Regions from separate parts of the Streptomyces sp. NPDC097617 genome, predicted to be linked through region 1. Evidence: riboswitches for the same ligand, from Rfam matches in the RefSeq annotation. Region 1 holds a riboswitch; the other holds the start of a gene.
The links. A riboswitch is a leader RNA that binds a small molecule or an ion and turns the genes downstream of it on or off. The one in region 1 is predicted to bind guanidine.

Region 1 (15,210 bases):
CATGGCAGGAACCTCGCTCAGTGTGGGTGTGTGGGTCGTGTTCCGGTCGACGGACCGACGTCAGTCGGTCTGCTCGGCGCGGGCCTTGAGGGTGGCGAGCCAGGCGGTCAGCGAGTCGTGCAGGGCCCGGCGGAGTTCCTCGGTCGCGGCCTCGACGGGTGCGCCGCTCCAGGACTCCTCGGTACGGACCAGGGTCCGGCTGCCGGTCCGCTCGAAGGTCCACACGTGGACCCCGTCGATTCCGTTGGCCGGGCCGCCCCAGACCACCCGCTCACCGGGGACGACCTCGAGGAGGGTCGAGGTGATGTCCAGGCCGTGCGTCTTCCAGCCGAAGGAGCTGCCCGGCGCCAGCGGGCCGTCGAGCGCCGCCCGGTCGATGTGGGTGTTCCAGCCGGGCCAGGCGTCGATCCGGGTGTGCAGGTCCCAGACGCGCTCCGGCGGGGCGTCGATCACGGTGGACAGGCGGACGATGACGGGTGCGCTCTCGTCGATGGTGAACATGCCTGTTCTTCCTCTCGGTTGACGTGCTGTGTGGTTACGGGCGGGTGGCCGCGGCGGCGGGGACGGCGGCGTCGCGGCGGGTGCGGGTGCGGAGGAGCAGCAGGGTGAGGGCGGCGGTGGCCGCGAGGACGGCGGCGGAGATGCCGAAGGCGGTGCGGTAGCCGGCGGTGAGCGCTTCGAGGTGCGGCTGGTGCGCGGCCGCGTGGGCGGTGGTGGTGCCGGCGAGGGTGGCCAGTACGGCGAGGCCGATAGCGCCGCCGACCTGCCGGGTGGTGTTCACGAAGCCGCCGGCGAGCCCGGCGTCCTGCCCGCTGACGCCCTCCACGGACAGGGCGGTGAGCTGGACGAAGGCGATGCTCAGGCCCAGGCCGATGAGGGTGCTCGGGCCGAGTACGTCGGCGAGGTAGCCGCCGTCGGCGCTGATCCGGGACAGCCACAGCAACCCGGCTGCCTCGGTCAGCAGGGCCGTGGTCACCGTCGCGGTGGCGCCGATCCGGCGGGAGATCCGCGGGGCGAGGGTGGAGCCGAGCATGTTGGCCGCGGCCAGGGGGAGTTGGCCGAGGCCCGTGACCAGGGGGCTGGAGCCGAGTACCTGCTGCTGGTAGAGCGGAAGGAAGAAGAACAGCGCGATCCACACCGAGCCCAGCAGGGCCATCAGCAGGTTGCCGGCGCTGACGCGACCGGCGCGGAACAGGCGGGGCGGCAGCAGCGGGTTCGGGTGGTGGCGCTCGACCAGGACGAACGCGGCCGCCAGCACCGCGGTGGCGGCGAAGGCCCCGAGGACGGAGGTGTCCGTCCAGCCCGACCGGCGGGCCGTGGTCAGGCCCCACACCAGGGAGGTCAGCGCGAGGGTGACCGTGATGCTGCCGGGCAGGTCGAAGCCGCCCGCGCCGGTGATCGCCGTACGCGGCACGCTCACGGCGACGCCGACCAGGATCAGGAGCGCGCCGACGGCGACGGCGAAGAAGATCCACTGCCAGCCCCGGGCCTGGGTGAGTACGCCCCCGAGCAGGACGCCGACCGCGCCTCCCGCGCCCGACACGGCTCCCCACACCCCCAGTGCCCTGCCTCGCCCGGGTCCCGGCGGGAACAGGTCCATCACGAGGGCCAGCGCCGCCGGGGCGATCGCCGCCGCGCCCAGGCCCTGCACCGCGCGGGCCGCGATCAGGACCGGGGACGAGGTGGCCAGCCCGGCCGCCAGCGAGGCTGCCCCGAACACCGCGATCCCCGCGAGCAGTACCCGGCGCCGGCCGACGAGGTCGGCGGCCCTGCCGCCGGCCAGCAGCAGCGCGCCGAAGGCCAGGCCGTAGGCGTTGACCACCCACGTGGTGCCGTTGTCCGACAGCCCGACGCCGTCGCGGATCTGCGGCAGCGCCACATTCACGATCGAGGTGGCGAGCATGACCGTGAACTGCGCTCCCGCCAGGGCGGCGAGCGCCGCTCCGGGGCCGCGGGTGGTGGTGGCTTTCACTGCGATCCTCCATGAGTGGTTGACCACTCACTCTTTGCGCCAAAGAAAAGACGGAGCCGTGTGCCCCGCCGCCGGTCGGACGTGACGTCAGAAGTGCTTGATGCCCGCGGTCAGGGTGCGGGTCCAGGGGGCGTCGACCTCGTCGGCGCCCATGGAGACGATGAGGTGGCACAGCATGCCGCGTGCGAAGAACTCCTGGACCTGGACCTCGGCGGCGCCCGAGGCGCCGCGGACGTACTCCACCAGCCGGGCGTAGCCCTGCCGGACCGCCTCGCGGACGGCCGGCTCGGAGACGGCCGCGGCCTGGGCGTGCAGCTGGATCAGCATCAGGTCGTTGTTGCTGATCAGCAGCGCGTACGCATCCCCCATGGCCCCCAGCACCGCCTGGGGGGAGCTGCCCCGGACCTCGGTCGCCGCCTGCTCCAGTGCGGACCGGACCTGTACGAAGCAGTACTCGACCACCGCCGTGAACAGCAGTTCCTTGTTCGGGAACAAACGGTAGACGTACGCCTGCGAGATGCCGGCCGCCTTCGCCACCTCGGTCGTCGTGGTGCCCCAGTAGCCACGAGCCGCGAAGGCGCCGATGGCGGTGCGCAGCACCGTCTCGCGGCGCTCCTCGGCGGTGGACAGCTGGCGAGGTCGTTCGTTCTTCATGTGAGTACTCAACCACTCACACTTTCATGTGTCAACGCAGTTGCCGGCGGACCAGACCGTGGAAGAGGCCCTCGGTGTCGGCGAGCAGCTCGGCGGGCGGCCCCTGCTGGACGATCCGGCCCTGCGACATCACGATCACGCGGTCGGCGTCCATGACCGTGGTGAGGCGGTGGGCGATCACGACGCGGGTGGTCCGCAGGGCGCGCGTGGATTCGATGACCACCCGCTGGGCCTCGTTGTCCAGCGCACTGGTGGCCTCGTCGAGGAACAGGATCCGCGGCTTGCGGATGAGGGCCTGGGCGATCATCAGCCGCTGGCGCTGGCCGCCCGAGACGGTGCCGCCGCCGTCGGAGAGGATGGTGTGCATGCCCATCGGCATGGCCTTGATGTCCTCGGCCAGGCCCGCCATCGCGGCCGCCTCCCACGCCTCGTCGAGCGAGAACGTCCCCGCGCCGCAGATGCAGTCGAGGATCGAGCCGGTGAGGGGCTGGGCGTTCTGCAGCACCACGCCGCACTGGCGGCGTACGGCCGCCCGGTCGAGAGCCGCCAGGTCCTGGCCGTCGTAGAGCACGCTGCCCGAGACGGGCCTGTCGAAGCCGATGAGCAGCCGCAGCAGGGTCGACTTGCCGCAGCCACTGGCCCCGACGATCGCGACGAACTCGCCCGGTCCGATCCGGAGGCTGATGTCGTCGAGTACGAGCGGGCCGTCGTCGGCGTAGCGGTAGGACAGGTTCTTGGCCTCGATGGCACCGGTCAGCTCTCCCGGGCGGGTACTGGAGCGCTCCACCTCGGGGATCTCCCGCAGCAGCGGCCGGATCTGCTCGAACATCGGCAGTACCGCGGCGGCCGAGATGAGCGCCCCGGTCACCTGGGTCACCGATGACAGCAGCATCGTCAGCGCGGTGCTGAAGGTGAGGAACTCGCTGGCGGACATGGCGCCGCGCGCCGGACCGGCCAGCAGCACGAACATCACCAGCGTGCACAGCGGCAGGTAGACGGCGCCGAGGACCGTGATGACGTTCTGCGTCCGGCCGATGCGCTGATGCAGGTCGCGGGTCCGGGCGAACTCCGTTGCCCAGGCGGCGTACGCGAAGCTCTCGGCCGCGGCGACCCGGAGCTTGGGCAGGCCCCGCAGCGTCTGGAAGGCCTGGTTGCCCAGCCGGTGCCCGAGCGTGTTCAGCCGGCGCTCGTACCGCAACTGCCACAGCCCCAGGCCGAGGAAGATCCCCGCGATGACGAGCAGCATGGCCAGGGCCGCCATCGCCAGCGGCACGCTGTGGACGAACAGCAGTACGAAGCTCACCGCGCCGACCGCGCCCGCCTGCACGCAGACCGGGCCGATGCCGGACAGCACGCGGCGGATGGCGCTGACGCCCATCGCGGCGCCGGCCAGTTCGCCGGTGGAGCGACCGGCGAAGAACTTCGCGGGCAGCCGGAGCAGCCGGTCCCACACGGCCGGTTGCAAGGTGGCCTCGATGCGGCCCTCCATCCGTAGCAGGGAGGTGTTCTGCAGCAGCATGAAGACGGCCGCGAGCACGGCGGTCGCGATCAGCGCCACCCCGCACTGCACGATGAGGCCGGTTTCGCCCTGCGGGACGTACCGGCCGAGGACCTGACCGGTGGCGACCGGCACCAGTGCGCCCAGCACCACCGCGACCAGCCCGCCTAGCATCAGGCTGCGCAGCTCCGGCAGGGTGCCGCGCACGCTGAAGCGGAGCAGCGCCGGCAGGCCCACCCGCCCGTCGGGCAGGGGGCGGTACAGCATGACGGCCCGCGGTTCGAAGGCTTCCGCCCTGCTCTTCCCGACGCGCTCGCGCGTGCCCGCGGCGGGGTCGACCGCCTCGTAGCCGCCGCGCCTCCACAGCAGGGCGACCGGTGCGCCGTCCTTCGCGCGCCGGCCCACCAGCGGGCCGGAGTTCTCCCGCCACCAGTGCCCGCCGAGCCCGACCGCGCGGGTGCGGATCCGCGAGGCGAGCGCGATGCGTTCGACGGGATCCAACTGCTCGGAGGCGGCGTCGGCCCCGCTCGGCGAGGTCAGGGTGATGCGGGCCGCGGCCGCGACCACGCGGCACGCGGCGAAGGTCGCGTCGACGCCGGCGCCGCGGTGGGGATCGCGGCCACCGGCGCGGACGATGGACGCCAGCAGCGTCCGGTCGGCCTGGGTACGGGCCGTCCGGCCCGCCTCGATCCCGGCCGCCGTGCGGTCCTCGTGGGTGCGCTCCAGCGCTTCGATCCAGCCGTCCAGGGCGTACAGCAGCCGGTACTGCTGGTCGACCATGCCCTGCCACATCTCCGCGTCGACGAGGAGGGTGCCCACCGCCTCCGCCTCGTACACGGCGCCGTACTGCACGCTGCCGGGGGTGATCCGCATCCACAGGATGTCGTCGTCGGCCCCGCCGTGCCCGGTGGGGGCGGCGCCGTCCAGCGGCGCCTCGTAGAGCACGCGCAGACCGCGGCCGATCCCGCGCGCGAAGGCGTCCTCCAGCGGGCTGGGCAGGCCTGCGGCGGCGAAGTGCCCTTCGTCGGCGTACCACGGTCCGCCGTGGAACCGGTCGGCGTACCGCGGGTCCTGGGGGTGCTGCGGGTACGGCGCGTCCTGCGGGCGGGCGAGTTCCCGCAACCCGATACGGCGCAGCCGGCACCCCTGCAGGGGTCGGCCGACCAAGGTGTGCCCGGGGCCCTCGGCGGGTCCGAGCAGCAGCGTGCCCGGCTCCAGCCGGCCCAGGAAGTGCCAGTGTCCGGCCTGCGTGGCGTCCACGGCGAACAGGTCCAACTCGCCCTCGACGACCAGCCACAGGACGAGCGGGCCCTCCAGGGACAGGCTGCGCATGCCCGTGCAGTCGACCGGCGAGCCCAGCCCGCCCAGCGCCTCGACGACGGGGTCCGGGCCCCGGTCCCACGGGCCGGCGGCGGCAGCGGCGCCGGTGGTGGTGGTGGTGGTGCGGTGCGTGTACGTCACCTCAGTGCTCCTTGACCAGTGCGGCGTACGGGCCCCGCGCGGCGACCAGTTGCTCGTGCCGTCCCCGCTCCACGACCGTGCCCCGGTCGAGCACGAGGATCTCGTCGCTGTCGCGCACCGTGCTCAGCCGGTGGGCGATGACCACGCAGGCGCAGCCCCGGCGGCGCAGGTTCTCGATGATGACCTGCTCGGTCACCGCGTCCAGGGCGCTGGTCACTTCGTCGAGCACCATGACGCTGGGGCGGCGCACCAGCGCCCGCGCGATCTCCAGGCGCTGTCGCTGGCCGCCGGAGAAGTTGCGGCCGTCCTGCTCGACGCGGCTGTGGATGCCCCCGGGGCGGCGGGCGACCACCTCGTGCACGGCGGCGTCCTCGAGGGCGGCGATCACGGCCTCGTCCGGGATGGAAGGGTCCCAGAGCGTGACGTTGTCGCGGACGGTGCCCTCGAAGAGGAAGACGTCCTGGTCGACGAAGGAGACGGAGGCGGCCAGCGCCCCGCGCGGGATGTCCTCCAGCCGCATCCCGTCGATGCGGATGGCCCCGGCCCAGGGGGTGTGGAGGCCGGAGATCAACCGGGAGACGGTGGACTTGCCGCTGCCCGAGCCGCCGACGAGAGCGACCTGCTGCCCGGGTCCGACCGCGAGCGAGAAGTCCTTGAGCAGCGGGGCGTCCAGCGGGTTGTAGCCGAAGGTGATGGCGTCCAGCTCCACATGGCCCTTGAGGCGCCGGGTGGAAGCCGCGGGCTCGCGCCGCGAGTAGACCCGGTCGACCGGGAAGTTCTCGACATCGCCCAGGCGGGCGACGTCGGCCGCGAAGTCCTGGATCCTGCCGGCGACGCCGCCCAGCCGGGAGATCGGGGCGGTGAAGCTGGTCACCAGGGCCTGGAAGGCGACGAGCAGACCCACGGTGAGGTGGCCCTCCACGGCCCGCAGGCCGCCGATCGTCAGGATCAGCGCGCTGTTGAACGCCGCCAGCGTGGGCGCGACGATCGCCAGCCACGCGCTGGGCACGCCGAGCCGCTGCTGGACGTCGAGGGTGACCGCGTGCTGTCCGGCCCAGCGGCGGAAGAAGCCGTTCTCGCCGCCCGTCGCCTTCATCGTCTCGATGAGCTGGAGACCGCTGTACGAGGTGTTGGTCAGCCGGGCGCTCTCGGCGCGCAGCTTCTGGGTGCCGGTGGCCCGCAGCCGGATCGCGATCCGCAGGGCGATCACGTTGAGCAGCGCCACGGCCACGCCGACCAGGGTGAGCTGCGGATCGTAGGTCCACAGCAGGACGGCGTAGAGCACGACGACGACGGCGTCCACGCCCGCGGCGGACAGGTCCCGGGCGAGGGTCTCGGCGACCGCGTCGTTGGACTGCAGGCGCTGGACCAGGTCGGCCGGGTTGCGCTGGGAGTAGAAGGTGACCGGAAGTCTGAGCAGGTGCCGGAAGAAGCGGGCGCTGCCCAGGGTCGAGGAGATGATGCGCCCGCGCAGCAGGTTGGCGTGCAGCAGGGCCGTGAGCGTCGCGGTGAGTACGAGGGCGACGGCCATCGCGGCGAACAGCGCACCCAGCAGGGAGGTCTGCTCGCCGATGAGGAACATGTCGATGTACGTACGGCTCAGGGCGGGCACCGTCGCGCCGACGGCGACCAGGAGGAGGCTGGCGACCACGGCGGCGGCCATGGTGCCCGAGGTGCCCCGCAGACGGGCCGGCATGGCTCCCAGGACGCCCGGCCTGCGGCCGCCGCGGCGGAACTCGTCGCCGGGCTCGAAGGTGAGGACGACCCCGGTGAAGCTGGTGTCGAACTCGTCCATGGGGACGAACCGGCGGCCCTTGGCGGGGTCGTTGATGTACACGCCCGCGCGGCCGAGCCGGCGTGCCGTGCCGTCGTAGACGACGTAGTGGTTGAACTCCCAGAACAGCACGGCCGGGGCGCGCACCTCGGCGAGCGCGGCCAGGTCCATCTGCATGCCCTTGGCCTTCAGCCCGTACCCGCGGGCGGCCTTGAGGAGGTTGCTGGCGCGGGAGCCGTCGCGGGAGACGCCGCACGCGATGCGCAGCTCTTCGAGCGGGACGAAGCGGCCGTAGTGGCCGAGCACCATGGCCAGCGCCGCGGCGCCGCACTCCACCTCCTCCATCTGCAGCACGGTGGGGGTGCGTACGGGGCGGGGCGTCCTGCCCCTGGGGGCGGGCGCGGACCGGCGGCGGGAGCCGCCCTTCGGCTCGGGGCGGTGGCGCCGGCGCCCGGCGGGAGGCAGGTGCGGCGCGGTCACGGCAGCAGCCAGTCGACCGGGCGCCGTGCGGAGAGGTGGAGGGCGCCGGTGACCGGCGTCCTGGAGTCGACGGCGTACGGGGGTCCGTCCGCAGAGGACCACCGGTAGCCGGAGGGGGTGGAGGAGGAGCGCTCGAGCCGGACGACCACGGCCACCGGGCTGCCCTGGCGGGAGAACTGCTCGGCGAGCCCGCTGTCGCCGAGGAACCCGCCGATCTGCGCCTGTGTCAGGGGTGCGCGCCCGACCGCCTCGACGCGGCCGCGGAGCGTGCCGAACTGCCGGCGCGGTACGGACTGGAGGCTGAGGTCGACCGGGGCGCCCACGGGGATCGCCGCGCCGCTGCCACCGGGTACGTACAGCACGGCCACCAGCGGGTCCTGCGGATCCTTCACGCGTTCCACGGTCGCCACGTCGGCGCCGGTGGCGATGACCGCGCCCACCTTGGCCACCACGGTCGTGACCCGGCCTCCGGTCACCAGGCGCACGGGGCGCTCGCCCTGCTCCGTACGGACGTTCAGCAGGGGCGCACCGGCGGCCAGCAATTGGCCCTCCTGGGCCAGGACTTCGGTCACCTGTCCCGCGATCGGGGTCTGCAGCACGTAGCTTCCCTCGGCCCGGGTGAGGATTCCGGACGCGCTCAGCTTGGACGACACGGTGCCGGTGAAGGCCCAGAAGGTCGCGGCCGCCATGACCACGACGGTGACGGCCAGGACGAGTCGACCCTGCGGGCGGGCGAAGCGGACGGGCAGGTCCAATTCCTCGGGCGATTGCAGCTTGGAAAGAGCCTTTTGGCGAAACTGCACGGACTGTTCCCTCAACCGCATTCGTATCGTCGGGCGGACATACGGACGGCCGTGAACCCCGGAGCCGTGGGGGACGCTCCGGGGTTCACGGGTAATTCCCGATCAGAGACCGGCGCGACCGGCGTTCACCGAAACACCGGTGATGCCCGTGACGAGGCCGGGGACGTGGGAGACGATTCCCTGCGCGGCCTGGACGGTGTGGAGGGAGCCCACGACGCCCACAACGTTGCTGACATCGCTGGTCACGGCGCCACCCAGGCCACCGGAGATGCTGATGATGCCGCCGGATACGGCGTCCAGCTCGGTGTCGTCGATCTCACGGGTCTCAAGGTCGTTACGCATGGCGCGCACCTTTCATTGGGGGGAGGAATTCATCGCTGTCGGCCGGCGGCGCGAAACTCGGCCGCCGTTCCTGACTGCTGCGATGCGGATGATGAAAGCACGCGAACGGGCGACCCAGCCAATCCCATTGACTTCCCGTCACGCGCGGACGAGCACCTCTGCCGACGGACGTGCAGCTTGATTCACCGAATGGTGGCGACTTCTTCACAGGATCGAGTAACAGATATGGAGGATGCGTTGCTTACATGGAGCAAACTGTGACAAATCGGCACGAAATTGATGGGGTGTGTGCGGTGCATCGCGGTGCGGGGGAGCCCTGCTGTCGAGATCGCGAACGCGATGTGCAGGTTTCCTGACGGTGCATGGAGTGACGGGTCCCTCACGCCCGGTCGCGCGGCGACCGGCCGCACGTCCCAGTCCCAGGGGCGCGGGGTGCCGCCGGGCCTGTGTCCGGGCCCGGCGGCAGAGGCCGGCTACTGCCAGTCGTCCCAGGGCGGCGGAGCCATCTCCTCCGTATCGAAGGGCGGTTCCTCGTCGTCCGGCGCGGCGGCGGGAGCCGGGGGAGCCGCCGGAGCCGCAGAACCGGCCGGGGGAACCGTGGCAGGGGCCGCGGCCGCGGCGCCGGACTCCGCCAGCGCGCCGAGCACGCCCTCGGCGTACTTCGCGAGCTTGGCCTCGCCGACGCCGCCGATGGTGCCCAGCTCCTCCGCGGACGCGGGCAGCCGCGTCGCGATCTCCCGCAGCGTCGCGTCGTGGAAGACGACGTACGCCGGTACCCCCTGCTCCCGCGCCGTCTCGGCCCGCCAGGCGCGCAGGGCCAGGAAGACCGGTTCGGCCGCGGCCGGCAGGTCGACCGGCACGCGGGCGCCCTTCCCCGAGCGCGATCCGGACTCCTTGCGGGCGGGGCCGGCGGGCGCCTTCTCCTTCCGCATCGAGACGCTGCGGCGTCCGCCCAGTACCTCGCCGCTGTCCTCCGTCAGCACCAGCGTCCCGTACTCGCCCTCCACCGCCAGCAGCCGCTGCGCGAGCAGCTGGCGTACGACGCCCCGCCACTCCGCGGTGCCCAGGTCCGCCCCGATGCCGAACACCGAGAGCGCGTCGTGGTCGAACTGGATGACCTTGGCCGTCTTCTTGCCCTGGAGGATGTCGATGATCTGGCCGGCGCCGAACTTCTGCCGCCGCTCGTTCGCGAGCCGCCACACGGTCGACAGCAGCTTCTGCGAGGCGACCGTGGCGTCCCACGACTCGGCCGGCGTCAGACAGGTGTCGCAGTTGCCGCACGGCACGCCCGACTGCCCGAAGTACTCCAGCAGCCGCACCCGGCGGCAGTCCACCGTCTCGCACAGCGCGAGCATGGCGTCCAGGTGCATGCCGAGGGACCGGCGGTGCGTCTCGTCGCCCTCGGAACCGTCGATGAGCTTGCGCTGCTGCACCACGTCCTGCAGTCCGTACGCCAGCCACGCCGTGGCGGGCTCGCCGTCGCGGCCGGCCCGGCCGGTCTCCTGGTAGTACCCCTCGACCGACTTGGGCAGGTCGAGGTGGGCCACGAAACGCACGTCCGGCTTGTCGATGCCCATGCCGAAGGCGATCGTGGCCACCACCACGACTCCGTCCTCCCGCAGGAAGCGCGCCTGGTTCGCCGCGCGCGTCCGGGCGTCCATACCCGCGTGGTAGGGCACCGCGTCGATGCCCTGCTCCACCAGGGAGGCCGCGGTCTTCTCCACCGAGGCGCGCGAGAGGCAGTAGACGACTCCGGCGTCACCGGCGTGCTCGCTCCGGATCAGCTCCAGCACCTGCTTGAGCGGATTGCTCTTCGCGACGATCCGGTACTGGATGTTCGGCCGGTCGAAGCCCGCGACGAAGTGCCGGGCGTCCTCCAGGCCGAGCCGCGCCATGATCTCGGCGCTGGTGGCCTCGGTGGCCGTCGCGGTCAGCGCGATCCGCGGCACCTTCGGCCAGCGCTCGTGCAGCATCGACAGCGCGAGGTAGTCGGGCCGGAAGTCGTGACCCCACTGGGCGACGCAGTGCGCCTCGTCGATCGCGAAGAGCGAGACCTTGCCGCGGTCGAGCAGCCGCTGCGTGCTCTCGGTGCGCAGGCGCTCGGGGGCCAGGTACAGCAGGTCCAGCTCGTCGGCGAGGAAGGCCTGCTCGACGGCCTGCCGCTCGTACGGATCCTGCGTCGAGTTCAGGAACCCCGCCCGCACCCCGAGGGCGGTCAGCGCGTTCACCTGGTCCTGCATCAGCGCGATGAGCGGGGAGATGACGATGCCCGTGCCTTCTCTGACGAGCGCCGGGATCTGGTAGCAGAGCGACTTGCCGCCGCCGGTCGGCATCAGCACGAGGGCGTCGCCGCCGCCGACGACCTGCTCGATGATCTCCTGCTGCTCACCGCGGAAGGAGCTGTATCCGAACACGCGGTGCAGTACCTGCAGAGCGTCGGAGGTCTCGGGGGAAGCGTGCTGAATTGCCATCCACGAAGCCTATCGACACCCACCGACACCGGCTCCCGTCCGCCCGAACCCGAACCCGAACCCGAACCCGGCCACGGTCGCCGATCGGCCACCGAAACGTCTCCGGTGTGAAGTGCGGGAGCCGGACGGGTGAGCGGGGCGGACACGGGGCCGGGGCCCGTGCGGCGGACCGCTACAAACGGGTCATGTACTCGTACCTGCTGCGCATCGCCGGGGCTGTGGTTCTCTCCCTGGCCGTCTGCGCGACCCCGGCCGCCGCCCGTCCCGCCGCGGTCGCCCAGGCACCGGCCGAACCCGACCCCGTGGTCTTCGTACACGGCTGGAACAGCGACGGTTCGGTCTGGAACACCATGGTCGACCGGTTCCGGGCGGACGGCCGGCCCGCCGACCGCCTGTACCGGTGGACGTACCCCACCTCCCAGTCGAACGCCACGACCGCGTCGCAGCTCGCCGCCACCGTCGACCGCGTCCTCACGGAGACCGGAGCGGCCAGGGTGGACCTCGTCACCCACTCCATGGGCGCCCTGTCGTCCCGCCACTACCTCAAGAACCTGGGCGGCGACGCCGAGGTCGACGCATGGGTCTCCTTGGCGGGCCCCAACCACGGCACCGAAACCGCCCGGCTCTGCGGTCAGGCCTCGTGCGTCGAGATGCGCCCCCGCTCCGCCTTCCTCACCGCGCTCAACGCGGACGACGAAACGCCCGGCGCCACCCGCTACGCCACGTGGTGGTCGCCCTGTGACCTGGTCATCAACCCCGACAGCACGGTTGCGCTCGTCGGCGCGGTGAACACCCGGACTCCGTGTCTGCTGCACTCCGCCTTCCTCGGCGATGCCGGGGTCTACGCACAGGTGCGCGACCACATCGGCTGACCGGTCAGGTCCGCCAGTACGTACCCGCACGGGCATCGACGTGGACGAGGTGCCGGCCGACGCGCACCACGTGGTGGTCCGCGCCGGCCCAGGAGCCGGTGTCGCCCTCGGCGCAGGGCAGCGGGGTCCAGACCTCCAGGAAGGTGCTGCCGTCCGTGTTGGTGCCCCACTCGACGAGGTTCGCGCCCTCCCACCGGAGTCTGCCCGTGTCCTCGCCGGGCTCGCCCGTCAGGTGGTGGAAGTGCACGCGCGAGCCGTCGAAGGAGGTGACGCCGGCGAAGCCCCGGCTGTCGGCGAAGTACGGACCTGCCTGCAGCCACACCACCTCGCGGTCCTCCACCAGGGGCCCGCCGTCGCGGCTGATGCCGCGCCGCAGCCACGCGCCCCGCTCGGGCACCGGGATGCCCGGCCCGTCCGCCGACGGAAGGGCCCCGGGGGCGTCCACCGGCTCAGGCATCGGCGGCAGCGGTGTCGTCCACGGCCAGCAGTGAGAGCTCGATGTTCCCGCGGACCGCCTGCGCGTAGGGGCAGACCGCGTCCGCCCGGTGGAGCAGGGGCAGCAGGTCGGCCGCCCGCCACCCCGGCAGCGAGACCGTCAGGGCGACCGCGAGACCGTAGCCCGCGGGCGTGTCCGTGGTGCCCAGCCGCACCTCGCACGCGACGCGCGCGGCCGAGGCGTCCGCCCCGAACTCGGCCGCGACCTCGGCCAGCGCGGAGGTGAAACAGGCCGCGAACCCGGCCGCGAACAACTGCTCGGGGTTGGTGGTACCGGGCACCTTCTTGCGCGGCGGGGCCAGTCGGACGTCGAGGCGCCCGTCGTCGGTGACCACCGATCCGCTGCGGCCGCCGTCGGCGTGCGCGGTCGTGCGGTAGAGGGTGCGGGTCAGCGGCACGGTCATGAGGTCAGCCCATCTGTGCGACGAGGGAACGCCACCCGGGGCCGGACGGCGCTACGGCGCCTGCCGGGTAGGACGGCGCCGGGCGCGTCGTCGTGCATAACCGGGTACGGCGCATCTCGTCCGGGGCCTGGGGACCGGGCCGCCGCACAATCTAGCAACGGGAGCGGGCCCGTCATGACCGACACCCGCGGTGACCCTCCTCACGGCCGCATCCCCGGCCTCCGGCGCCGACGGGCCGTCCCGGCGCGCGTCAACGTCCCGCCGCGCGTCAACGTCCCGGCGCGCGTCAACGTCCCGGCGCGCGTCAACGGGCCGTGCGCATCATCGGGCCGGGACGGGTCAGACGGGCTCCATGAAGAGAAGACGCGGCGCCGCCGCTCGCCGGGCCCGGCCGCTGCTGCTCCTGCCCGTCCAGGCGGCCGCGCTGATCGCCGTGGGCCGGCTGGTCACCGGGCCGGCCGCGCACCACTGGCCGCTCGCCGCCGAGGACCGGGCGCCCCGGGCCCTGGCGGAGCACCGCGGCGCGCCCGTCCTCACCGTTGCCTCGCAGTGGCTCTCCACGCTCGGAAGCACGCAGGTCGTCGTCGGGCTGACCATTACCGCCGTGCTCGCCCTGCTCCGGCTGCCCCGGGTCGCGCTGCGCCGCGAGGCGCTGTTCCTCGGTGTCGCGGTCGCCGCGCAGTCGGCGGTGTTCGTCACGGTCACGGCGTTCGTGGAACGGCCGCGCCCGGACGTCCCCCGCCTCGACGCCGCCCCGCCCACATCGAGCTTCCCCTCCGGTCACGTCGGAGCCTCGCTGGCGCTCTACGGAGGACTGGCCGTCATCGCGGCCCTGCGACTGCGCGGCCCCTGGCGCCGCGCCGCGATGACCGCCCTCCTGCTGATCCCGGCCGCGGTCGGCCTGGCCCGGGTCTTCCGCGGCATGCACTACCCGAGCGACATCGCGGGCGGCCTCCTCAACGGCGCGGCCACCCTCCTGATCGCGGCTGCGGCCCTCCTGCCCGGCCGCGGCTGCGCACCGGCCCGCCCGCACCTGCCCGCCCAGACGGCCGCCGGCCCCCGAGGCGGGCGAACGGTCCTCATCGTGCGGCACCCGTACGGCTGCCCGGACGAGCTCGCCGAGCGGCTGCGCGCCGTGCTCGCCGGCCACGGCCACGCCCACCGGGAGCAGCGCTGGATCCGCACCACCGCCGAACGGCCCGCGGGCGCCCTCGCCGAGGAGCTCGCCGGCCGCCGCCCCGCCCTGGTGGTGGCCTGCGGCGGCGATGGCACCCAGCGCGCCTGCGCCGAAGTGCTTGCCGGCACCGGGATCCCGCTGGTCGTGGTGCCCTGCGGCACCGGCAACCTCCTCGCCCGGAACCTGGACCTCCCGCTGGACCCGGTCGCCGCCCTCGACGCGTGCCTGGCGGGCGAGAGCCACCCGATCGACGTCGGCCGGGTCCGGGGCGACGGCCTCCCGCCGACCCGGTTCACCGTCATGGTCGGTGCCGGATTCGATGCCGCGATGGTCAAGGACACCTCGCCCCGCCTCAAGTCGCGGCTGGGCTGGGCCGCGTACGTCCTGTCGGCGCTGCGGCACCTGCGCGATCCGAGCGTACGGCTGACGATCCGCGTGGACGGGGTCCGCCCCAGGCGGCGCCGGGCCCGCATGGTCGTCATCGGGAACGTGGGCATCCTCCAGGGCGGCCTGCCCCTGCTGCCGGGCGCCCGCCCGGACAGCGGACGCCTGGACGTGGTGCTGTTCGACCCGCGCGGCCCCGCGGGGTGGCTCGCGGCAGCCGCCCATCTCGTCCTGCGCCTTCCGCGCCGCCACCCCCCGGCCCCGGCGGGCGCGCGCACGGAGGCCGGGGGAGCGCTGGAGTACTTCACCGCGACCCGCGTCGACATCCGCTGCGCGAGCCCCCAGCCCCGCGAACTCGACGGCGACCCGGTCGCCGACGGCACGCGCCTCACCGCCTGGATCGAACCGGGCGCACTGCGCGTC
Region 2 (15,210 bases), on a different contig from region 1:
TGCATGCCCAGCAGGACGTCCATCGGGACCTGGAGCATCGCCGCCCACGGCAGGGCCCTGACCAACTCGCCGAAGCCGCCCGGGAAGACGGTCAGCGGCAGCAGCATCCCGGAGAAGAAGATCGAGGCGACGGTGGCCATGATGTTGATGCCCGCCCCGTCCATCAGCCAGAAGGCCACCAGCCCCACCATGTAGCGCAGCGCGAAGCTCACCACCAGGGCCAGCAGTGCGGACGCCAGGAACAGCAGCCAGCGCAGCGGATCGACGGGCAGCGCCAGCGGGAACGCCAGCGCCCCCGCCACCAGCGGCACCACCCCGCGGCCCAGCAACTGGAAGCCCGCCCGGCCCAGATCTGCCGCCAGCCACCACATCTGAAGGTCCGCGGGCCGGTACAGGTCGACCGCGATGTCACCCGTCCGGATCCGCTCCTGGAGCTCCTCCTGGAACCCGCCGCCGATCAGCGCCGCGGCGGCCAGCAGCGATTGGCTCACCCAGACGAAGGTCAGCGCCTGCGCCTGGTCGTAGCCGCCGAGTCCGGGACGCTCGTCCCACAGCGCGATGTACGTGTACGCGACGATGAACCCGAACACGGTGTTGGTGAACACCCCGGCCGCTGTCGCCGTCCCATAGGTGGCGTACCGCCTGAATCCGCCTGCGGCGACTGCCAGGTAGAGACGCACTCTCCGGCTCACCGTATCCCTCCGTTTCCCACGTCGTTCCTACGTCGGCCAAAGCGCGCGAGCTTAGTGCGGAGGGGCGAGCCACGCGACCGATTTATGCCCGTCCGGAGCGGAATCACCGGCCATCGGGTAGACACCATGAGGTACAGAAGTGGATATTTCGAACGGCGTCGAGGAGCCCTGGAGATGAGCGACCAGTCACCACCCCCGGGCTGGACCCCTCGTGACCCCGACACCCCGCCCGGCGGACCGCGCGACGTCCCGCAGCCGCGGACGCCCGACCGGGCCCTGACCCCGCCGGGCGGACCGGGCAAGAAGGCCCGGCGCCGGCGAACCGGCTGGCGCCGCCTCGTCCCCACCTGGCGCATGGTCCTGGGCGGCATCCTGCTCCTCGCCCTGCTGATCGGCGGCGCGCTCGTGGCCGGCTACCTGCTGGTCGACATCCCGCCGGCCAACGCCGCCGCCACCGCGCAGTCCAACGTCTACCTCTACTCCGACGGCTCCCAGATCGCCCGCGACGGCGAGGTCAACCGCGTCAACGTGCCCCTGTCCCAGATCCCCCGGACCGTGCAGGAAGCCGTACTGGCCGCCGAGGACCGGGACTTCCACTCCGAACGGGCGGTCGACCCCAAGGCGATGCTCCGCGCCGCCTGGAACACCGCGACCGGCAAGGGCACCCAGTCCGGGTCCACGATCACCCAGCAGTACGTCAAGAACTACTACTTGGGCCAGGAACAGACGATCAACCGCAAGGTCAAGGAGTTCTTCATCGCGATCAAACTCGGTCGCGAGAAGTCCAAGGACTACATCCTCGAGGGCTACCTGAACACCAGCTACTTCGGCCGCAACGCCTACGGCATCCAGGCCGCCGCCCAGGCCTACTACGGCAAGGACGTCAACAAGCTCACCACCGCCGAGGGCGCCTACCTCGCCACCCTCCTCAACTCCCCCAGCGCCTTCGACGTCGTCTCCCACCCCCAGAGCCGCCCACGCGCCGTAGCCCGCTGGAACTACGTGCTCGACGGCATGGTCAAGAAGCAGTGGCTGCCCGCCGCCGAACGCGCGACGATCCGGTTCCCCGAACCGGGCAAGGTCCGCGCGGCCGCCGGACTGTCCGGCCAGCGCGGCTACCTCGTGGAAGCGATCAAGGACTACATCGTCGAGAACAAGATCCTCGACGACAAGACCCTCGCCGAGGGCGGCTACCGGATCACCTCCACCATCGACAAGCGCCGCCAGACCGCCTTGGTCGACGCCGTCGACGCGCAGATGGTCAGCAAGCTCGAACCCGAGACCCGCAAGGCGGACCGGCTGGTCCGCGCCGGCGGGGTCTCCATCGACCCGGCCACCGGCAAGGTCGTCGCCCTCTACGGCGGCATCGACTACACCAAGCAGTACGTCAACAACGCGACCCGGCACGACTACCAGGTCGCCTCCACCTTCAAGCCGTTCGTCTTCGCAGCCGCCGTCGAGAACGACTCCCGCACCCAGGACGGCCGCCGGATCACCCCGAACACGATCTACAACGGCGACAACAAACGCCCCGTCGTCGGCGGCCGGATCCGCTTCGCCCCCGAGAACGAGGGCCAGGTCTCGTACGGGAACATCACCGTCAACACCGCCACCGACCTCTCCGTCAACGCCGTGTACGCGCAGATGGCCGTCGACGTCGGCACCGGCAAGGTCAAGCAGACCGCCATCGACCTCGGCATCCCCGAGAACACCCCGAACTTCGTACCCGGCCCGGCCATGGCCCTCGGCACCCTCCAGGCCAGCGTCGTGGACATGGCCCAGGCCTACGCCACCCTCGCCGACCACGGCCGCCGCACCCCCTTCACCTTCGTCGAGAAGATCACCAAGGGCGGCGACATCATCGGCCTGCCCCAGCGCACCCCCACCCAGGCCATCAACCGCGAGGCCGCCGACACCACCACATCCATGCTGGTCAGCGTCGTGGACAACGGCACCGGCACGGCCGCCCTCGCCGCCGGCCACCCCGCCGCCGGCAAAACCGGCACCGGCGAACTCGACCGCTCGGCCTGGTTCGCGGCCTACACCCCGGACCTGGTCACCGTCGTCTCGATGATGGGCCAGGACCCCGACACGGGAACCCTGGAATCCCTCTACGGCGCCCTCGGCGAGGCCCGCATCGGCGGCGGCGGATACCCGGCCCGCATCTGGGCCGCGTACACGAAGACCGCCCTGGAGGGCACCGACCCCGTCGACTTCGACCTGGAACTCCAGCCCGGCGCCGCGCAGCCCCCGCCACCGCCCAGCCCGGAGTCCGAACCGCCCGAGGAGACCCCCGGCGAACCCTCACCCAGCACCCCGGTACGCCCGACCCGGCCCACCCCCTCGAACGGGACGGGCGGCCGCAACCAGGGCGGACAGAACAACGGCGGCCAGAACCAGGGCGGCCAGGACAACGGCGGCCGGACGAACGGGGGCCAGGACAACGGCGGTCAGGACAGCGGCGGTCAGGACAGCGGCGGCACCACCCAGGGCGGCGACCAGGGCGGCACCACCCAGGGCACGCAGGGCAGCGCCGAGGGAGCCGCCCAAGGAATCGACGGCGACCCGGCGGATGGCCTGCGACCGCCGTCGGCGTTCCTCGAATAGCAGGGAGCGCGGTCAGTGACCGGAGGTCGCCTTCAGCCCCACCACGGCGACCAGCAGCAGACAGATGAAGAAGATCCGGGCGGCGGTGACGGGCTCACCCAGCACCGCCATACCGAGCACCGCCGCACCGGCGGCGCCGATGCCCACCCACACCCCGTACGCCGTGCCGATGGGCAGGGTCTTCGCGGCGTAGGACAGCAGCACCATGCTCGCGACGATCCCGGCACCCGTGAACACACTGGGCCACAGCCGGGTGAAGCCGTCGGTGAACTTCATGCCGATCGACCAGCCGACCTCGAGCAGACCGGCGACGAGAAGAAGAACCCATGCCATGACGGCACCTCCGAGACATCGAGCGATACGGGGTGCGTCGTCTTGTCGTACCCGGTACGGCGCGTCTCGTCGGGTTCTCCTCCACCGTAGCAAAGGGCGGCGAAAAGGGCCGGTGACCTCGGCCACCAGCCCTTTTCCCACGTCTTCGTCAGAGGTACAGCCCGGTGGAGTCCTCCGACCCCTCCAGCCGCTCCGCGGCCACGGCGTGCAGGTCCCGCTCGCGCATCAGCACGTAGGTCGCGCCCCGCACCTCGACCTCGGCACGGTCCTCGGGGTCGTACAGCACCCGGTCACCGGGCTCGACCGTCCGTACGTTCTGCCCGACCGCGACCACCTCGGCCCAGGCCAGCCGCTTTCCCACCGCGGCCGTCGCGGGGATCAGGATGCCGCCGCCCGAGCGGCGCTCGCCCTCCGGCAGATCGGACTTCACGAGCACGCGGTCGTGCAGCATGCGGATGGGCAGCTTGTCGTGGGTGGTGTTCTCTCTCACGCCCCGAACCTACCCGTCCGTACCCGCCCCGTACCGCTCAGGGTCATCCGCGCCTGCGGCGCGCCGAGACCACGACCAGCCCGACCAGGCTCACCGCGACCAGGGCGATGGGCACGATCCGGTCGACGCGCGGAGTCCCGTCGTCGTGACGCAGGCTGTCCTTCAGGTCGGTCACGACCCGGTTCACCGTGGCGAAGGCCCGCCCGGCGGTGTTGTCGACGGTCGAGGCGACCCGTGCCTTCGCGTCCCCGATGATCGTCTTCGGGTGCATGCGCACGCCGATCTCGTCGAGGGTCTCGGCGAGCTGCTCGCGGCGGCGAACGATGTCCGCCTCGATCTGTGCGGGGGTCCTGGCTTCCCGGGTCCTGGCTTCCGACACCGCGCTGCCTCCGTCGTCGTCGTGGTCCTGTGGGGCGTAGTCCGCCATGAACAGTCTGTCAGCTTAGTCTCATGCCATACCGATCCCCTCCCGAGGAGCAGTCAAGATGAGCGAGCGACTCCAGCCGGGCGACACCGCCCCCGCCTTCACCCTGCCCGACGCGGACGGCAACGAGGTCTCGCTCGCCGACCACAAGGGCCGCAAGGTGATCGTCTACTTCTACCCGTCCGCGCTGACGCCGGGCTGCACGAAGCAGGCCTGCGATTTCACGGACAACCTGTCCTTCCTGACGGGACACGGCTACGACGTCATCGGCGTGTCCCCGGACAAGCCGGAGAAGCTGGCGAAGTTCCGCGAGAAGGAGGACCTGAAGGTCACCCTGGTCAGCGACCCGGAGAAGGAGACGCTGACGGCGTACGGCGCGTACGGCGAGAAGAAGCTGTACGGCAAGACGGTCACCGGGGTCATCCGCTCCACGGTGGTCGTCGACGAGGAGGGCAAGGTCGAGCACGCCTTCTACAACGTCAAGGCCACGGGTCACGTAGCCAAGATCATCAAGGACCTGGGCCTCTGATCCTCGCCCCACCCCACAGAACTGGCCCGCACCCCCGGTGCGGGCCGTTCCGTTTATCGGACGAAAAACCCCGTGCCCGTCCGCCTTCCGAGCCCGTTACTCCGTACGAGGGCCGCACGCATGGCCGGACATCACGGAGGGGGGCGGGCATGCCGATCAGCCCGTACACGAAGGAACGCCTGGCGGAAGCCGCCGAAGGGGCGCGGACGCTGACGGAGGCACTGCGCAAGCTGGGAGTGGATCCGAACGGCCCGTCGCGTAGGTACCTGCACGACCGCATGCCAAAGCTGGGCGTGGACGTCTCGCACTTCGAGCGGGACGGGGCGAGGTGGACGCGGGAAGTACTGGCGGAGGCCGTGGCCGCGTCGACGAACATGTGCGAAGTACTCAGGCGCCTGGGACTCGACGTGGTGGGCGGCCACCACACCCACATCAGCCGCAGGGTCAAGGCGTTCGGGATGAACACCTCCCATTTCGTATTGCCCTCGTCGGCGGGGCGCCCAAAGGTCCGGCGGACCCCGGAAACGGTGTTGGTCAGGCAGGAAGGCCCGCAGGCCCGCCGTGCGCAGAGCGCGCACCTCAAGCAGGCCCTCGCGGCCATCGGAATTCCCGAAGCGTGCCGACTGTGCGGCGTCGAAGCCGTCTGGCAGGGACAGCCGATGACGCTGGAGGTCGACCACATGGACGGCGACTGGAGCAACGACCAGCGCGAGAACCTCCGGCTCCTGTGCCCCAACTGCCATGCGGTCACCAGCACGTGGTGCCGCGGTGGAAGACCCGTCCGATCTGGCACATCCCGTAGCTAGTGCCCACCGTATCCAGCCGCCACCAAGTACAGTGGTCTTGGTTTGCGCCCGTACGCCAACGGTGAGCGGCGATCTTTAGGTGGTCGTGTCTGTCGGTTCGAATCCGATCGGGCGTACCAACACAAAAGGCCTGCCCTCCCGGACTCCGGGAGGGCAGGCCTTCGGCATTTCGGTACGCCGGAGGTGTCCCAGCGGACCCGGGGCTCAGCCCAGGAGGGCTCGGACGAAGGGGATCAGGGCGCGGAAGGCCTGGCCTCGGTGGGAGATGGCGTTCTTCTCCGCCGCCGTCAGTTCCGCGCACGTGCGGGTGTCGCCCTGCGGCTGGAGGATCGGGTCGTAGCCGAAGCCGCCCGTGCCGGACGGGGTGTGGCGCAGGGTGCCCAGGAGCCGGCCCTCGACGACGCGTTCGGTGCCGTCCGGGAGGGCCAGGGCCGCCGCGCACGCGAAGTGGGCCCCGCGGTTCTCGTCGGCGATGTCGCCGAGCTGGGCCAGCAGCAGGTCCAGGTTGGCCTTGTCGTCGCCGTGGGAGCCGGCCCAGCGGGCCGAGAAGATGCCGGGGGCGCCGTGCAGGACGTCCACGCAGAGGCCGGAGTCGTCGGCGACCGCCGGGAGGCCGGTGGCGCGGGCCAGTGCGTGGGCCTTGAGGAGGGCGTTCTCGGCGAAGGTGACGCCGGTCTCCTTGACGTCCGGGATCTCCGGGTAGGCGTCCGCGCCGACCAGCTCGTGCGGCAGGCCGGCGTCGGACAGGATCGCGTGGAGTTCGGAGACTTTGCCCGCGTTGCGGGTGGCCAGGATGAGGCGGCTGGGCGTCGAGGTCATGCCCCCATTATCCCGGGGTGCAGACCTTCGAGAGCTCGCTGGCCGCGTCCGCGACCGGCTGGATGTCCGGGGCGGTGTTGCCGCTCTCGATCGAGGTGCGGACGTTCTTGACGGCCGTGTTCATCGAGTCGATGGCCTTGCCGAGGTCGGCGTTCTCCGTCTGGTCGCCGATCTTCTTGAGGTTCGACTCGATCTGGTCGAGCGCGTTCTGGGCGTCCTGGGGGCTGTTGCCCGCCTGGGAGACGGCCTGCTGGAGGTCGTTGGCGCCGTCCGTGATGGCCACGGCCGTGTTCGCGCAGTCCATCGCGGTGGAGATCGCGTCGCACGCGGACAGGGCCGGAACGGTGAGTACGGCGGCCACGGCTATGGCCGCGATGCGGAGCTTCATGCGGTTCTCCCCCTGAGGGCTTGGGTAACGAGGACTTCGACGGACGGTGCGAGGACGGGCGCACGGCTTCGAGACCGTGCGCCCGTATCTTCCTGGACGCCGGGCCGGGCCCGGCGGTTGCCGCCGCTAAAGTTCGAGCGCGCCCAGCTGGATGGCTTCCAGGTCCGCGCAGCCTCCGGCGGCGAGGTCGAGGAGGGCGTTCAGTTCCTTGCGGTCGAAGGGCTCGCCCTCGGCGGTGCCCTGGACCTCGACGAAGCGGCCGTCGCCGGTGCAGACCACGTTCATGTCGGTCTCGGCGCGCACGTCCTCCTCGTAGCAGAGGTCGAGGAGCGGGACGCCGTCGACGATGCCGACGCTGACGGCGCCGACGGTGCCGGTGAGCGGCTTGCGGCCGGCCTTGATCAGCTTCTTCTTCTGGCCCCAGGCGACGGCGTCGGCGAGCGCGACGTAGGCGCCGGTGATGGCGGCGGTGCGGGTGCCGCCGTCGGCCTGGAGGACGTCGCAGTCCAGGACGATGGTGTTCTCGCCGAGGGCCTTGTAGTCGATGACGGCGCGCAGGGAGCGGCCGATCAGGCGGGAGATCTCGTGCGTGCGGCCGCCGATCTTGCCGCGTACGGATTCGCGGTCGCCGCGGGTGTTGGTGGAGCGCGGCAGCATCGAGTACTCGGAGGTGACCCAGCCTTCGCCGCTGCCCTTGCGCCAGCGCGGGACGCCTTCGGTGAAGGAGGCGGTGCAGAAGACCTTGGTGTCTCCGAAGGAGATGAGGACGGAGCCCTCGGCGTGCTTGCTCCATCCGCGTTCGATGGTGACCGGGCGGAGCTGTTCGGGCGTGCGGCCGTCGATGCGAGACATGGCTGCGAGCCTAGTCGCTGCGGGCCCGGGCCCGTGTCGCTGTGCGAAGACCCCGTCCGGGGCTTCCGGGACGGGGTCGGCTGGGACCTGGCTAGCGGGTCCGGATCACATCATGTCTTCGATGTCGGCGGCGATCGGGTCGGCGTCGGTGCCGATGACGACCTGGATCGCGGTGCCCATCTTGACGACGCCGTGGGCGCCGGCGGCCTTCAGGGCGGCCTCGTCGACCAGGCCCGGGTCCTTGACCTCGGTGCGCAGGCGGGTGATGCAGCCCTCGACCTCTTCGATGTTGTCGATACCGCCGAGCCCGGCGACGATCTTCTCAGCCTTGGTGGCCATGTGTGTCTCCCTGAGTGTTTCGAAGAACGAGTCTCGGCGGCCGGCGCATGGCTACCCACCCTGCACGGTCCGCTTCGTCACGGTAACGCACGGTTGGCCCATCTACGCGGGCGCATGACCGACCCCTGCCGAATGATGACGATCAGCAGCAACCTGCCCACAACTGGTCTACACCAGTGTGCCGTACGCGTTGCCGCAGCCAAAAACGGGCCGGTCAGGGAGGACGCCGATGAGCGCGAAGAGCGCCACCGCAGTGCCGCAACCGAATTGGCGGCACAGCGCGTTCCAGGGATTGCAGAAGATGGGCCGGAGCCTGCAGCTCCCGATCGCCGTACTGCCCGCGGCGGGCATCCTGTTGCGGCTGGGGCAGCCGGACGTCTTCGGCGCGGACGGCCTGCAGTGGACGGACGTCGCCAAGGTGATGGCGGGTGCGGGCGGGGCACTGCTCGATCCCGACCTCGGTCTCCCCCTCCTCTTCTGCATCGGTGTCGCCATCGGTATGGCGAAGAAGGCGGACGGTTCGACCGCACTCGCGGCCACGGCGGGCTTCCTTGTCTACCGAGGGGTGCTGCACTCGTTCCAGAAGGCCTGCCCGGTGGGGACCAAGGACATCGGGGGCGGCTGCCTGGGGCCGAACGACACCTTCGTGGCGTACACGTACCAGAATCCGGGGGTCTTCGGCGGCATCGTCATGGGGCTGCTGACGGCCTATTTCTGGCAGCGCTACCACCGGGTGAAGCTGGTGGACTGGCTCGGCTTCTTCAACGGCCGGCGGCTGGTCCCCATCATCATGTCCTTCGTCGCGATCGCCTTCGCCGCGCTGTGCCTGTGGGTCTGGCCGCCGGTCGGGGACGCGCTGGAGAGTTTCTCCGACTGGTTGCGCGGGCTGGGCGCCTGGGGTGCGGGCATCTTCGGTGTCGCGAACCGCGCGCTGCTGGTGATCGGCCTGCACCAGTTCCTGAACGTGCCGATGTGGTTCCAGTTCGGGTCGTACACGGCGGCGGACGGGAAGACGTATCACGGCGACATCAACATGTTCCTGCACGGCGATCCGAACGCGGGCCTGTTCCTGTCGGGTTTCTTCCCGATCATGATGTTCGCGCTGCCGGCGGCGGCGCTGGCGATCACGCACTGTGCGAAGCCGCAGCGGCGCAAGGAGGTCGGCGGCCTGATGCTGTCGGTGGCCTTGACCTCGTTCGTCACCGGGATCACGGAGCCGTTGGAATACTCCTTCCTCTTCGTCGCGCCTGTGCTGTACGCGGTGCACGCGGTGCTGACGGGCGTGTCGATGGCGGTGACGTGGGGGTTGGGCGTGCACGACGGTTTCAGCTTCTCGGCAGGCCTGATCGACTACATCATCAACTGGAATCTGGCGACGAAACCCTGGCTGATCGTTCCGATCGGTCTGTGCTTCGCGCTCGTCTACTACGTGGTGTTCCGGTTCGCGATCACGAAGTTCGACCTCGCGACGCCGGGGCGGGAGTCGGACGAGGAGATCGCGGCGATGGAGTCGGAGACGACCAAGGCCTGACGGCCCCCGGCAGGGTTACCGCACGGTCCGTCAAGGGCCCCCGGATCACGATCCGGGGGCCCTTCGACATACGCCCGGGAGTGTGATCCAGGCCACAGGAAATCGAAGGTTCCTTATCTATCCCTCACCGTGTTACAACTGGTCTACACCACAATTGGTGTAGACCACGAGGGCCTGTCTGAGCCCGCGTACCCCCGTATCCGAGACGTCGCCGTCCCCCGTTTCCCTCTGGCGTCGCCTTGCCCACTGGAGGAAGTTGTGTCCACGGCTACCGCCCCCTCGGCGGAAAAGAAGAAGGGCGCTGGCGTGATGGCTGTCATGCAGCGCATCGGCCGGAGCCTCATGCTCCCCGTTGCCGTGCTGCCCGCCGGCGCGCTCCTGCTCCGCCTGGGCGCGGGTGACATGCTCGGCGACGCGGACGTCTTCCCCACCTTCGTCCTGAAGATCGCCGGCTACATGGCCGCCGGCGGTGGCGCGATCCTCGACAACATGGCGCTGCTGTTCGCCGTCGGCATCGCGATCGGCTTCGCCAAGAAGTCGGACGGCTCCACCGCCCTCGCCGCCGTCACCGGTTACCTGGTCTTCCAGAAGGTCCTCGCCACCTTCACCGACAGCAACCTGCCGAAGGTCGAGAAGGTCGTCGACCACAAGGTCGCCCTCGTCGACGCCACGGTCAACGCCGGTGTGCTCGGCGGTGTCGTGATGGGCATCATCACCGCCCTGCTCTACCAGAAGTTCTACCGGACCAAGCTGCCGGACTGGGCGGGCTTCTTCGGCGGCCGCCGCCTCGTCCCGATCCTCTCCGCCCTGGCGGGTCTGGTCGCCGGTGTCGTCTTCGGTCTCATCTGGCCGGTCCTCGGCACGGGTCTGCACAACTTCGGTGAGTGGCTGACCGGTTCCGGCGCGGTCGGCGCGGGCATCTTCGGTGTCGCCAACCGTGCGCTCATCCCGATCGGCATGCACCACCTGCTGAACTCCTTCCCGTGGTTCCAGGCCGGCTCCTACGACACCGCGAACGGCGCCGTCCACGGTGACATCGGCCGCTTCCTCGCCGGTGACCCGACCGCCGGACAGTTCATGACCGGCTTCTTCCCGATCATGATGTTCGCCCTCCCGGCGGCCTGCCTCGCGATCGTCCACTGCGCGCGCCCCGAGCGCCGCAAGGTCGTCGGCGGCATGATGCTCTCCCTCGCGCTCACCTCCTTCGTCACCGGTGTGACCGAGCCGATCGAGTTCACCTTCATGTTCATCGCGCCGGTGCTGTACGCCATCCACGCGGTGCTGACCGGTGTCTCCATGGCTCTGACCTGGGCGCTGGGGATGCGCGACGGCTTCGGCTTCTCGGCCGGCCTCGTCGACTTCCTGCTGAACCTGGGCATCGCGGAGAAGCCGTGGATGCTGGCGCTGGTCGGCCTCTGCTTCGCGGCGGTCTACTACGTGGTGTTCCGCTTCGCGATCATCAAGTTCAACCTGCCCACCCCGGGCCGCGAGTCCGACGAGGAGCTCGCCGAGCTGGTGAAGGCCGAGGCCAAGTAGGCGCGCACGCCTTCACGTCGAAGCCCCTGCTCTCCCGGATGGGAGGGCGGGGGCTTCTCGTTGCCGCCGGCCGGTCGGGGCCGGGCTCAGACCTCGTAGACCGCGCCCGCGTACGCCAGGTCGACCGGGCCGCCGTAGACCGCGCGGGCGTCGGCGATGTTCTGCTCGGGGTCGGTCCACGGCGGGATGTGCGTGAGGACCAGCCTGCCCACGCCGCCGCCCGCCGCGTACTCGCCCGCCTGGCGGCCGTTCAGGTGCAGGCCGGGGATGTCCTCCTTGCCGTGCGTGAAGGAGGACTCGCACAGGAAGAGGTCGCTGCCGTCGGCGAGCAGGCCCAGCTCGGGGCAGGTTCCGGTGTCACCGGAGTAGGTGAGCGAGCGGCCGTCGTGCTCGATGCGGATGCCGTACGCCTCGACCGGGTGGGAGACGCGCTCGGTACGGATCTGGAGCGGGCCGATCTCGAAGGTCCCGGACTTCAGCGTGCGGAAGTCGAAGACCTCGCTCATCGAGCGCTCGTCGGGGACGTCGTCGTAGGCGGTGGTCAGGCGGCGCTCGGTGCCCTCGGGCCCGTAGACGGGGATGGTGCCGCAGCGGCCGCCCTCGTGCCGGTAGTAGCGGGCCACGAAGTACGCGCACATGTCGATGCAGTGGTCGGCGTGCAGGTGGCTCAGGAAGATCGCGTCGAGGTCGTAGAGACCGATGTGGCGCTGGAGCTCACCGAGGGCGCCGTTGCCCATGTCGAGGAGCAGCCGGAAACCGCCGGCCTCGACGAGGTAGCTCGAACAGGCCGATTCCGCGGACGGGAACGACCCCGAGCAGCCGACGACGGTGAGCTTCATGGAGCGTGAACCTCCGAGGACGGTCCGTGGACGGAATGCGGGCCGTGCGTGGGTCGAGCGTAAGGCGCGAAACGTCCGGTCGCTCCTCCGCGGCAGGCCGTTGTGGGGGGAATCACCTGCGCTGTCACCCGGGGGAGCGACGGTGGGCACGGACGTTGCCATGCCGGGGCGTTCCCGCACGGCTACGGTCGAAACATGGACACGTCCTGGTGGCCCGCGGTGGTCGCGGTGGTGGCCGTGGCGCTCCTGGTGCTCTTCGCCGGGGGCCGGGCCGGGCTGCCCCGCCGGGCTCCGCCGGCGCACGGAGCCGGGCCGCCGCCGCATCCGAGGGCCGGCGAGCTGTGGTGCCTGGTGGACGGCCGTACGTGCCTGGTCCTCGCGGTGGGATCGGTACGGGGCCACCGGGCGCGGGTCGCGTGGATCACCGGGAAGTACGACGACCGGCGGGCCGGGGTGATCCCGCTGCCCCCGGGGACGGTGGGGGCGCAGGGCCGGGCGGGCTTCCTGGAGGCGGACCGGCCGGAGGAGGTGTCGCTGTGGGAGTTCCGGACCCGGCTGGGGATGCTGGACCCCACGGTGTGGGACGAGGTCAAGGGTCTGGGAGGCGCACGGTGACGCGGGAGCCGGTGATCCGCGTGCGGCGGGTGTACGACCCGCCGGAGCCGGCGGCGGACGGGGTGCGGGTGCTGGTGGACCGGCTCTGGCCGCGCGGCCTGACCCGGCCTCCAGCCACGCGGCGATCCTGGCGGAGCGGCTCTCCGGCTAGCGGGGCTGGCGGTGCGGTGCCGCTGCGCGGCGCTGGTCCCCGCCCCGCCCTTTCGCCGTTTCCCGGGCTCTGCCCGGACCCGGTCCTCAAACGCCGGACGGCTGGAAGATGCAGCCTCGCCGGCGTTTGAGGCGCGGGCGTGCGAGCGTGCGGGGGTGCGGGGCAGCGCCCCGCAACGGCCCGCAGGGGCTACGCCCAGAGTTGGCCCTGGAGGACCTCGATGGCTTCCTCCGTCGTCGCGGCGGTGTAGACGCCCGTCGACAGGTACTTCCAGCCGCCGTCGGCCACGACGAAGACGATGTCCGCCGATTCGCCCGCGGCCACCGCCTTGCGGCCGACGCCGATCGCCGCGTGCAGGGCCGCTCCCGTGGAGACGCCCGCGAAGATCCCCTCCTGCTGGAGGAGGTCCCGCGTGCGGGTCACCGCGTCCGCCGAGCCCACCGAGAAGCGGGTGGTGAGGACGGAGGCGTCGTAGAGCTCCGGGACGAAGCCCTCGTCCAGGTTGCGCAGCCCGTAGACCAGGTCGTCGTAGCGCGGCTCGGCCGCGACGATCTTGATGCCGGCCACGTGTTCGCGCAGGTAGCGGCCGACGCCCATGAGGGTGCCGGTCGTGCCCAGGCCCGCGACGAAGTGGGTGATCGAGGGGAGGTCCGCGAGGATCTCCGGGCCGGTGGTGGCGTAGTGCGCGCCCGCGTTGTCCGGGTTGCCGTACTGGTAGAGCATCACCCAGTCGGGGTGCTCCGCGGCCAGTTCCTTGGCGACGCGGACCGCTGTGTTCGAGCCGCCGGCGGCCGGCGACGAGATGATCTCGGCTCCCCACATGGCCAGCAGGTCACGCCGCTCCTGGCTGGTGTTCTCCGGCATCACGCACACGATGCGGTAGCCCTTGAGCCTGGCCGCCATCGCCAGCGAGATGCCGGTGTTGCCCGAGGTGGGCTCCAGGATGGTGCAGCCGGGGTACAGCCGGCCGGCCTTCTCGGCCTGCTCGACCATGTGGAGCGCGGGGCGGTCCTTGATCGAGCCGGTCGGGTTGCGGTCCTCCAGCTTCGCCCAGATGCGGACGTCGTCCGAGGGCGACAGCCGGGGCAGCCGGACCAGCGGCGTATTGCCGACCGCGGCCAGCGGGGAGTCGTAGCGCATTACTTCGATCCGCCGGCCACGGCCGGGAGGATGGTGATGCTGTCGCCGTCCTTGAGGGCGGTGGAGATGCCGTCGAGGAAGCGGACGTCCTCGTCGTTGAGGTAGACGTTGACGAAGCGGCGCAGCTGGCCGCCGTCGACAATGCGCTCCTCAATGCCCTTGTGACGGGTTTCCAGGTCCGCGAAGAGGTCGGCGAGGGTCGCGCCCTCACCGGAGACGGCCTTCTCGCCTTCGGTGTAGGTGCGGAGGATGGTGGGGATGCGGACCTCGATGGCCATGGCTGTCTCCAGTCGTCTGGGAGTGCGTGAGAAGCGTGAGAAAGGTGCGGCGCGCGGTTCGTAGGCCCTCCGCGCGGAAGGGTTCTGTTTCAGAGCGCAGGACAGATGGCGCTGGCGAGGCGGCACAGGTCGACGTGCAGCCGCGCCACGAGCAGCAGCCTGCCGGGCGTCTCGATGCTCACGTCGTGGGAAACCATGCGGTCATGTTAACGATTCCCGGTCCCCGGTTTGGAGTGTGATCCCGCATTGTGGACGCCCGCCGCTCACATGATGGTCAGTAGGCTTCGACGACCCGTACTTCTTCCTCGGTGATCACTCCGTCGACGATCCGGTACGAGCGGAACTGGAACTCGCCGAGGCCGTCCTTGTCCGCCGTCGAGACGAGCACGTAGTGCGCTCCGGGCTCGTTCGCGTACGTGACGTCCGTGCGCGAGGGGTAGGCCTCGGTGGCGGTGTGCGAGTGGTAGATGATCACCGGCTCCTCGTCGCGGTCGTCCAGATCGCGGTAGAGCCCCAGCAGATCCTTCGAGTCGAACTCGTAGAACGTGGGCGAGCGGGCCGCGTTGAGCATCGGGACGAACCGCTCGGGGCGGCCGGTGCCCGCCGGCCCGGCCACGACGCCGCACGCCTCGTCGGGGTGGTCCTGGCGGGCGTGCTCCACGATCTGGTCGTACAGGGCCTGGGTGAGGGTCAGCATGAGCGACAGGATAAGCAGACGGGCCCTTCCGTACCGAGGAGTGGTACGGAAGGGCCCGCATGGTGGACACAAGGTCCGTGGGAGCTCGGTTCCCGGCCGTGACAGGCGGCCGGGACCCGGGTGCGGCAGGAGCTACGAGGCCTT

Region 2: linked by a shared signal. The riboswitch ahead of ACIQZO_RS11400 (multidrug efflux SMR transporter) and the one ahead of ACIQZO_RS05300 (Ohr family peroxiredoxin) in region 1 are both predicted to bind guanidine.

Annotation. Positions count from the first base shown of each region.
Region 1 is NZ_JBIWCL010000002.1:439,991-455,200, reverse strand. It holds gene ACIQZO_RS05355 (carotenoid oxygenase family protein) at 1-3, opposite strand, end outside; gene ACIQZO_RS05350 (SRPBCC family protein) at 61-501, opposite strand; gene ACIQZO_RS05345 (MFS transporter) at 536-1,972, opposite strand; gene ACIQZO_RS05340 (TetR/AcrR family transcriptional regulator) at 2,060-2,626, opposite strand; gene ACIQZO_RS05335 (NHLP bacteriocin export ABC transporter permease/ATPase subunit) at 2,658-5,456, opposite strand; gene ACIQZO_RS05330 (NHLP family bacteriocin export ABC transporter peptidase/permease/ATPase subunit) at 5,587-7,839, opposite strand; gene ACIQZO_RS05325 (hypothetical protein) at 7,836-8,642, opposite strand; gene ACIQZO_RS05320 (hypothetical protein) at 8,745-8,984, opposite strand; gene recQ (DNA helicase RecQ) at 9,458-11,455, opposite strand; gene ACIQZO_RS05310 (esterase/lipase family protein) at 11,641-12,327, shown strand; gene ACIQZO_RS05305 (hypothetical protein) at 12,332-12,784, opposite strand; gene ACIQZO_RS05300 (Ohr family peroxiredoxin) at 12,777-13,226, opposite strand; guanidine-III (ykkC-III) riboswitch at 13,308-13,370, opposite strand; gene ACIQZO_RS05295 (diacylglycerol kinase family protein) at 13,579-15,210, shown strand, end outside.
Region 2 is NZ_JBIWCL010000005.1:75,067-90,276, reverse strand. It holds gene ACIQZO_RS11410 (ABC transporter permease) at 1-692, opposite strand, end outside; gene ACIQZO_RS11405 (transglycosylase domain-containing protein) at 867-3,299, shown strand; gene ACIQZO_RS11400 (multidrug efflux SMR transporter) at 3,312-3,632, opposite strand; guanidine-III (ykkC-III) riboswitch at 3,664-3,733, opposite strand; gene ACIQZO_RS11395 (co-chaperone GroES) at 3,781-4,083, opposite strand; gene ACIQZO_RS11390 (DUF3618 domain-containing protein) at 4,166-4,549, opposite strand; gene bcp (thioredoxin-dependent thiol peroxidase) at 4,608-5,075, shown strand; gene ACIQZO_RS11380 (HNH endonuclease) at 5,225-5,881, shown strand; tRNA gene ACIQZO_RS11375 (tRNA-Leu) at 5,926-6,000, shown strand; gene rdgB (RdgB/HAM1 family non-canonical purine NTP pyrophosphatase) at 6,086-6,700, opposite strand; gene ACIQZO_RS11365 (hypothetical protein) at 6,708-7,088, opposite strand; gene rph (ribonuclease PH) at 7,215-7,940, opposite strand; partial or broken gene ACIQZO_RS11355 (glucose PTS transporter subunit EIIB) at 8,046-8,288, opposite strand; gene ACIQZO_RS11350 (PTS transporter subunit EIIC) at 8,509-9,810, shown strand; gene ACIQZO_RS11345 (PTS transporter subunit EIIC) at 10,120-11,346, shown strand; gene ACIQZO_RS11340 (MBL fold metallo-hydrolase) at 11,433-12,185, opposite strand; gene ACIQZO_RS11335 (hypothetical protein) at 12,381-12,800, shown strand; gene ACIQZO_RS11330 (DUF488 family protein) at 12,722-13,081, shown strand; gene ACIQZO_RS11325 (PLP-dependent cysteine synthase family protein) at 13,141-14,091, opposite strand; gene ACIQZO_RS11320 (MoaD/ThiS family protein) at 14,091-14,369, opposite strand; gene ACIQZO_RS11315 (putative leader peptide) at 14,459-14,566, opposite strand; gene ACIQZO_RS11310 (Mov34/MPN/PAD-1 family protein) at 14,644-15,066, opposite strand; gene ACIQZO_RS11305 (amino acid permease) at 15,199-15,210, opposite strand, start outside.